2 regions of the Geodermatophilus sp. CPCC 206100 genome follow, and region 1 is predicted to be linked to the other one. Evidence: riboswitches for the same ligand, from Rfam matches in the RefSeq annotation. Region 1 holds a riboswitch; the other holds the start of a gene.
What was found. A riboswitch is a leader RNA that binds a small molecule or an ion and turns the genes downstream of it on or off. The one in region 1 is predicted to bind thiamine pyrophosphate.
Positions count from the first base shown of each region.

Region 2: it holds a riboswitch for thiamine pyrophosphate, as region 1 does, so the genes downstream of both, PGN05_RS17055 (ECF transporter S component) here and thiM (hydroxyethylthiazole kinase) in region 1, are expected to answer to the same signal.

Region 1 covers NZ_JAQISV010000017.1:6,677-10,074, reverse strand. Annotated here, with positions in the region: gene PGN05_RS09945 (helicase) at 1-1,280, shown strand, start outside; gene PGN05_RS09940 (dihydrofolate reductase family protein) at 1,492-1,737, shown strand; TPP riboswitch at 1,734-1,830, shown strand; gene thiM (hydroxyethylthiazole kinase) at 1,823-2,620, shown strand; gene thiE (thiamine phosphate synthase) at 2,617-3,279, shown strand; gene thiD (bifunctional hydroxymethylpyrimidine kinase/phosphomethylpyrimidine kinase) at 3,276-3,398, shown strand, end outside.
Region 2 covers NZ_JAQISV010000036.1:75,933-79,330, forward strand. Annotated here, with positions in the region: gene PGN05_RS17050 (Nramp family divalent metal transporter) at 1-960, shown strand, start outside; TPP riboswitch at 1,088-1,191, shown strand; gene PGN05_RS17055 (ECF transporter S component) at 1,188-1,796, shown strand; gene PGN05_RS17060 (ABC transporter ATP-binding protein) at 1,835-3,238, shown strand; gene PGN05_RS17065 (energy-coupling factor transporter transmembrane component T family protein) at 3,235-3,398, shown strand, end outside.

The sequences.
Region 1 (3,398 bases):
CCGTCCTCGCCGCCCGGGAGATCTGCGAGCTGCGCGGCGGTCGCAGCGTGCTCGTCGTCGCCGACCGGCCCGCCGCCATCACCATCCCGCACTGGACCCGCTCGATCGCCGGCTTCGGCGACGGCGGGCTGCGCTGGTGCGTCACCACCTGGGACCGGCTGGCCAAGGTGGCCGAGCTGCGGTTCGACGTCGTCATCGCCGACGAGGCGCACATGGTGCGGCACACGACCACCCAGCGCTGGAAGCACTGGAAGGCCGTCTCGGGTGCCGGCCGGGTCAAGGACGCGCCGTTCGTCATCGCCGCCACCGCCACCCCGGCGCACACGCCGCTGGAGCTGCCCTACCTGGCACCGCAGTTCGCCCAGCAGCACGGGGAGCCGCTGCGCGCGTGGTCGGACCTGGCGGAGAAGCTCGCGGAGCACCGGTTCCACGTGGAACGTGGCCGCTACGGCTGGGCCTGGACCGAGGACCCCGACGAGCGCCGGACCGACCTGGCCCGCCTGCAGGGCTGGCTGGCCGACGGCCGGCCGCCGGCCACCCTGCACCGCCCCGCGCCGTGGGGCCCGGTGTCGGTGACCGGCACGCCGGTGGCCCTGACCCCGGCCGAGCGCGCCGCCTACGAGTCGGAGTGGCAGGAGTTCCGCGCCGAGATGCAACTGGCGCGGCGCGCCCGGCAGACCGCCCGCGGCCGGGCCGCCCTGCTGCGGTTCCGGCAGAAGGCCGGGCTGATCCGCGCCCAGGCCACCGTCGACTGGGTCCGGGCCCAGGTGGAGGCCGAGCGGCAGGTCGCGGTGTCGGTGGAGTTCGTGGAGACGGCGGCCGACCCGATCCGCGAGTCCCTGCTGGACTCCGGCATCCCGGTGGCCTCGATCTACGGCCGCGACCGGTTCGACGTCGAGGCCGAGCGGCTGCGCTTCCAGACCGGCGCGGCGCCCGTCTGCGTGTTCACCGTGACCGCCTCGATCAGCCTGCACGCCGGCGAGCTGCTGCCCAGCGGCGCACCGGCCTCGGCCACGCCCCGGGTGGGGCTGTTCCACCAGCCGCGGTTCTCGGGCATCCAGGCCCGCCAGGTCACCGGTCGCACCCACCGCGACGGCCAGGTCTCGCCGTGGCGGGTCGCCTTCGCCGAGGACACCGTCGAGGAGCAGGTGGCCCGGGTGATGGTGGAGCGGCTCGCGGTGAGCGGGTCGACCGCGGGCGCCGACACGTCGTCCCTGCAGGACATCGCGGAGCTGCTCGAGGCCGACTGGCTGCCGCCCGCCGCGCTCACCGACGCCTGAGCACGGCACGCGAGGGGTCCGTCGCCGGGCCGGACCAGAGCCGCGACGACCCGCTGGGCAGGCGGGGGCGGGAGCTGCACGGCTGGCACATCGGCGACCCACTGGCCAACGACGCCGACCGGATCGCGAACGAGTGGCTCATGCGCCCGCGGGGCGCGTACGTGATGGGTCGGAACGTGTTCGGCCCCATCCGCGGGGACGGGGACGAGGAGTGTGCGGGGCCTCGACCGTCCGACGGGCACTGATCGCCGGGGTGATCGACGAGCTCACCCTCGACATCGCGCCGGTCCTGCTCGGTGCGGGCGAGCGCATCTTCGACGGGGTCGAGACCCTCGGCTTCGAACCGGTCGAGGTGCTGCACTCCCCGCTGAGCAACCACATCCGCTACCGCCGCGTCAGCTGGCGCAGCAGGCGCCGACGCCCGAGGTCGGCTCGGCGGGTAGGTTCGGGGGCGTAAGTGACACGGGGTGTCCCCGCCGCGGGGACTGAGAGCACACCCGTCGAACCTGCTCCAGTTCGTACTGGCGAAGGGATGTCACGGCGTGGATGCCGACGTTCTGCGCGCTGCCCGCGGGGCCCTGCGCGCCACCACCCCCCTGGTGCACTGCCTGACCAACACGGTCGTGCAGGCCCTCACCGCCAACGCCCTGCTGGCCGTCGGTGCCGCGCCGGCCATGGTCGACGCCCCGGAGGAGGCGGCCGACTTCGCCGCCGTCGCCTCGGCCGTGCTCGTCAACGTGGGCACCGTCAACGCGCGCACCGCCGAGGCGATGCGGCTGGCCGCCCGCTCGGCCGGCGCGGCCGGCACGCCGTGGGTCCTGGACCCGGTCGCGGTCGGCGGCCTGGTCTACCGCACCGAGCTCGCGACCGAGCTGGCCGGACTGCGCCCGGCGGTGGTCCGCGGCAACGCCTCGGAGGTCATGGCGCTGGCCGGTGCGGGCGCCGGCGGCCGCGGGGTGGACAGCACCGCGGGCGCCGACGACGCCGCCCCGGCTGCCGCCGCGCTGGCCCGCCGCACCGGCGGGGTGGTCGCCGTCAGCGGCGCCGTGGACCTGGTGACCGACGGCCGGCGCACCGTGCGGATCGGCGGGGGATCGGAGCTGCTGACCCGCACCACCGGCGCCGGCTGCGCCCTCGGCGCGCTCGTGGCGGCCTACGTCGCGGCCACCCGCGACCCGCTGGCCGGCACGGTGGCCGCGCACGCCCACGTGGCCCTCGCCGCCGAGATCGCCGCCGACGTCGCCGACGGGCCGGGCACGTTCACCCCGGCCTGGCTGGACGCGCTCGACGCCCTCGACGGGGACTCCCTGGCGTCCGCCGACGTCCGGGAGGAGCCGTGAGCCGCCCGGTCGACTGGACCCTCTACCTGGTCACCGACACCGCCCTGTGCCGGCCGCGCCCGGTCGCGGACGTCGTCCGGGCCGCGGTGGCCGGCGGGGTGACCGCCGTCCAGGTCCGCGACAAGACCGCGCCGCGGCGGGAGCTGCTGGCGCTGACCCGCGCCGTCCGGGCGGCGCTGGCCGACCGGCCCGACGTGCCGGTGGTCGTCAACGACGCGGTGGACGTCGCCCTGCTCGCCGGCGCCGACGGGGTGCACGTCGGCCAGGACGACCTGCCGCCGGAGGGCGCGCGGGCGCTGCTGGGCACCGGGCGGCTGGTCGGCGTGAGCGTCTCCTCGGCCGCCGAGCTGGACGCGGTGCTCGCCCTGCCGGCCGGCACGGTGGACGTCGTCGGCCTGAGCCCGGTGTGGGCCACCCCCACCAAGCCCGACGCCGCCCCGGGCCTCGGACCGGCCGGTGCGCGCACGCTGGCCGCCGCCGCCCGCGCCGGCGGCCTGGCCGCGGTCGCCATCGGCGGCATCTCCGCGGGCAACGCCGCCGCCGTGGCGGCCACCGGCGTGGACGGCCTCTGCGTGGTGTCGGCGGTCTGCGCGGCCACCGACCCGGAGGCGGCGGCCCGGGAGCTGCGCCGCGCCGTGGGCGCCGGGGTGCCGGCGTGACCGGCCCGACCGTCCCGGTCGCGCTGACCGTCGCCGGCAGCGATCCCAGCGGCGGAGCCGGCATCCAGGCCGACCTCAAGACCTTCAGCGCGCTCGGCGCCTACGGAACGGCGGTCCTC
Region 2 (3,398 bases), on a different contig from region 1:
TGGCTGCAGGCCGAGGCGGTGGCGATCGCGACCGACCTGGCCGAGATCGTCGGCGGCGCGGTGGCGCTCAACCTGCTGTTCGGCGTGCCGCTGCCGATCGGCGGGGTGATCACCGCGGTGGTCGCGTTCGTGCTGCTGGGCGCGCAGTCGCGCGGGCACCGGCCCTTCGAGCGGGTGATCGCCGGCCTGCTGCTGGTCATCGGCCTGGGCTTCGGCTACACGCTGGTCAGCTCCGGCGTGGACGTCGGCGGCGTGGCCGGGGGCATGGTGCCGTCCTTCGCCGGCTCGGAGAGCCTGCTGCTGGCCACCGGCATCCTCGGCGCGACCGTCATGCCGCACGTGATCTACGTGCACTCGGCGCTCACCCCGGGGCGCTACGGCGACGTGGTCACCGCCGGGCGGACGGCGCAGGGCCGCGGGCGGCTGCTGAAGGCGCAGCGGATCGACGTCCTCGTGGCCATGGGCCTGGCCGGCCTGGTCAACGCCGCGATGCTGGTCATCGCCGCCCAGCTGTTCACCGCCGACGACGGCATCGCGTCGCTGGAGAGCGTGCACGCGGGACTCGGTGACCAGCTGGGCACCGGAGCGGCGCTGGCCTTCGCCCTCGCCCTGCTCGCCTCGGGCTTCGCGTCCTCCTCGGTCGGCACGCACGCCGGCCAGGTCGTGATGGCCGGCTTCCTCCGCCGGCACATCCCGGTGCTGACCCGCCGGCTGATCACGCTGGCCCCCGCACTGGCGGTGCTCGTGCTGGGCGGCGACCCGACGACCGCGCTGGTCTGGTCGCAGGTGGTGCTCTCCTTCGGCATCCCCTTCGCCCTGGTGCCGCTGCTGTGGCTGACCTCCCGCCGCGCCGTGATGGGCGCGTGGGTGAACCGGCGGGTCACGACCGTGGCCGGCAGCGCGGTGGCCCTGCTGATCATCGGCCTCAACGGCTACCTGCTCGTCGACCTCGTGGCCTAGGCCGACCTCCCGGTCGGTTTCCCGGAAAACCGACACCCACGGTCGGTTTCCCGGAAAACCGACACCCTCGGTCGGTTTCCCGGGAAACCGACCCGGACGGCGGGGGTTAGGGTGGACGGCACAACCGAACACACAGCAGGGGAGCGCTCCGGCGCTGAGAGTGCGGGCAACCGCAGACCCTCGAACCTGATCCGGGTCATGCCGGCGCAGGGAGTCTGGAGGAACACATGGCCGAGCAGGCCGTCCGCCCGTCGTCGTCCGACCGGCCCAGCGCCCGCTGGCGCACCGTCGACATCGTCGTCACCGCCGTCCTCGGCGTCGCCTTCGGCATCGTCTTCTGGGCCTGGGGGCTGCTGTGGGCGGCCCTCGACGCGGTGTTCACCGCGTTCCCGCCCGGGCAGGCCGTCATGTACGGCGTCTGGCTGGTGCCCGCCGTCCTCGCCCCACTGGTCGTCCGCAAGCCCGGCGCCGCTCTGTTCGCCGAGCTGATCGCGGCCACCGTCTCGGCGATGCTCGGCTCGTCGTGGGGCACGCTCGTGCTGGTCTACGGGCTGCTGCAGGGCCTGGCCGGCGAGGTCGGGTTCGCCGCGTTCCGCTACCGGCGCTTCGGCTGGCCGCAGGCGCTGCTGGCCGCCCTGTGCGCCGGCGTCATGGCCGCCGCGCTCGACCTCGTGAACTACTACCCCGACTGGACCGGCGGCTGGAAGACCACCTACCTGCTGCTGGTCGCGGCGAGCACCACGCTGGTCGCGGGCCTCGGCGGCGTGGCGCTCACCCGCGCCCTGGCCGCCAGCGGCGCGCTGTCGTCGTTCGCCGCCGGCCGGACCCGGGTCTGAGCACGGGCGGCGCCCCGGCCGCCCGCGTCCCCGCCGCGGTGCGGCTGACCGGCTACGGGTTCCGGCACGCCAGCCGGCGCGCGGCGGCGGTGGCCGACCTCGACCTGCGGGTCGAGCCCGGCGAGCGGGTGCTGCTCACCGGCCCCTCGGGCGCGGGCAAGTCGACGCTGCTGCACGCCCTCGCGGGGCTGCTCGGCCCCGACTCCGGCGACGCCACCGGGGTCCTCGACGTCGACGGCCGGCCGGCGCACGAGGTCCGCGCCCGGACGGCGATCGTCTTCCAGGACCCCGACGCCCAGCTGGTCATGACCCGGGCCGGGGACGACGTCGCCTTCGGCCTGGAGAACGCGGGCGTGCCGCGGGAGCGGATCTGGCCGGCCGTCGACCGGGCGCTGGCGGAGGTGGGCTTCCCGTACGGCCGGGACCGCGCGACCGCGGCGCTGTCGGGCGGGCAGAAGCAGCGGCTGGTCCTGGCCGGGGCGCTGGCCGGGCGGCCCGGCCTGCTGCTGCTCGACGAGCCGACCGCGCAGCTGGACCCGGACGGCGCGGCGCTGGTCCGTGACGCCGTCGCGCGCGTCGTGGCCGACCGCGGCACCACGCTGCTCGTCGTCGACCACGACGCGGCGGCCTGGCTCCCGCTGGTCGACCGCGTGGTCGAGCTGCGGCCCGGCGGCGGCGCGGTGCAGCAGCCGGCCGGGTGGCGGCCGGCCCCCCTGCGGCTGCCTCCCCGCACCCCGCACCCGCCCGGCGCGGTGCTGCTGCGCGCGGAACGCGCCGGGTACACCCACCGCGGCAGCGCCGTCCCGGCCCTGCCGCCGACGGACGTCGCCCTGCCGGCCGGCCGCACCCTGGCCGTCACCGGGCCCAACGGCACCGGGAAGTCCACCCTGGCCCTGCTCCTCGCCGGGCTGCGCGGTCCGACGACCGGGCGCGTGGTCGCCGGGCCCCGGCTGACCGCCGGCCTGCGCCGACCCGAGCGGCCGCCGCACCGCTGGCGGGCCGACGAGCTGGTCGCCCGCACCGGCACGGTCTTCCAGCACCCCGAGCACCAGTTCCTCACCGGCCGGGTACGCGACGAGCTGGCGCTGGGTCCGCTGCGGGCCGGCTCCGGGGACGACGCCGCGCACCGGCGGGCCGACGAGCTGCTCGAGCGGCTGGGGCTGGCCGCGCTCGCCGAGGCCAACCCGTTCACGCTCTCCGGCGGGCAGCAGCGGCGGTTGTCGGTCGCCACCGCGCTGGCCACGCGGCCGCCGCTGGTGGTGCTGGACGAGCCGACCTTCGGGCAGGACCGCGACACCTGGGCGGAGCTGGTCGCGCTGCTGGCCGAGCAGCAGGACGCCGACCGGGCCCTCGTGCTGGTCACCCACGACGCGGCCGTGGTCTCCGCGCTGGCCGACGACGTCCTCGACCTGCGCCCCTCGGGGAACCCGGTGGCCGCGTGAGCCTCCCGCTCGCCCTCGGCCCGGTCCGGGAGGTGCCATTGTCGCGGATCAACCCGGTCGCCCAGCTGGGCGCCATCGCCGTCGTGCTGCCGGTGCTGCTGGTCAGCGGCGACCTGTTCACCCCGCTGCTCGTGCTCGCCGCCGAGTGCTGCCTGCTGCC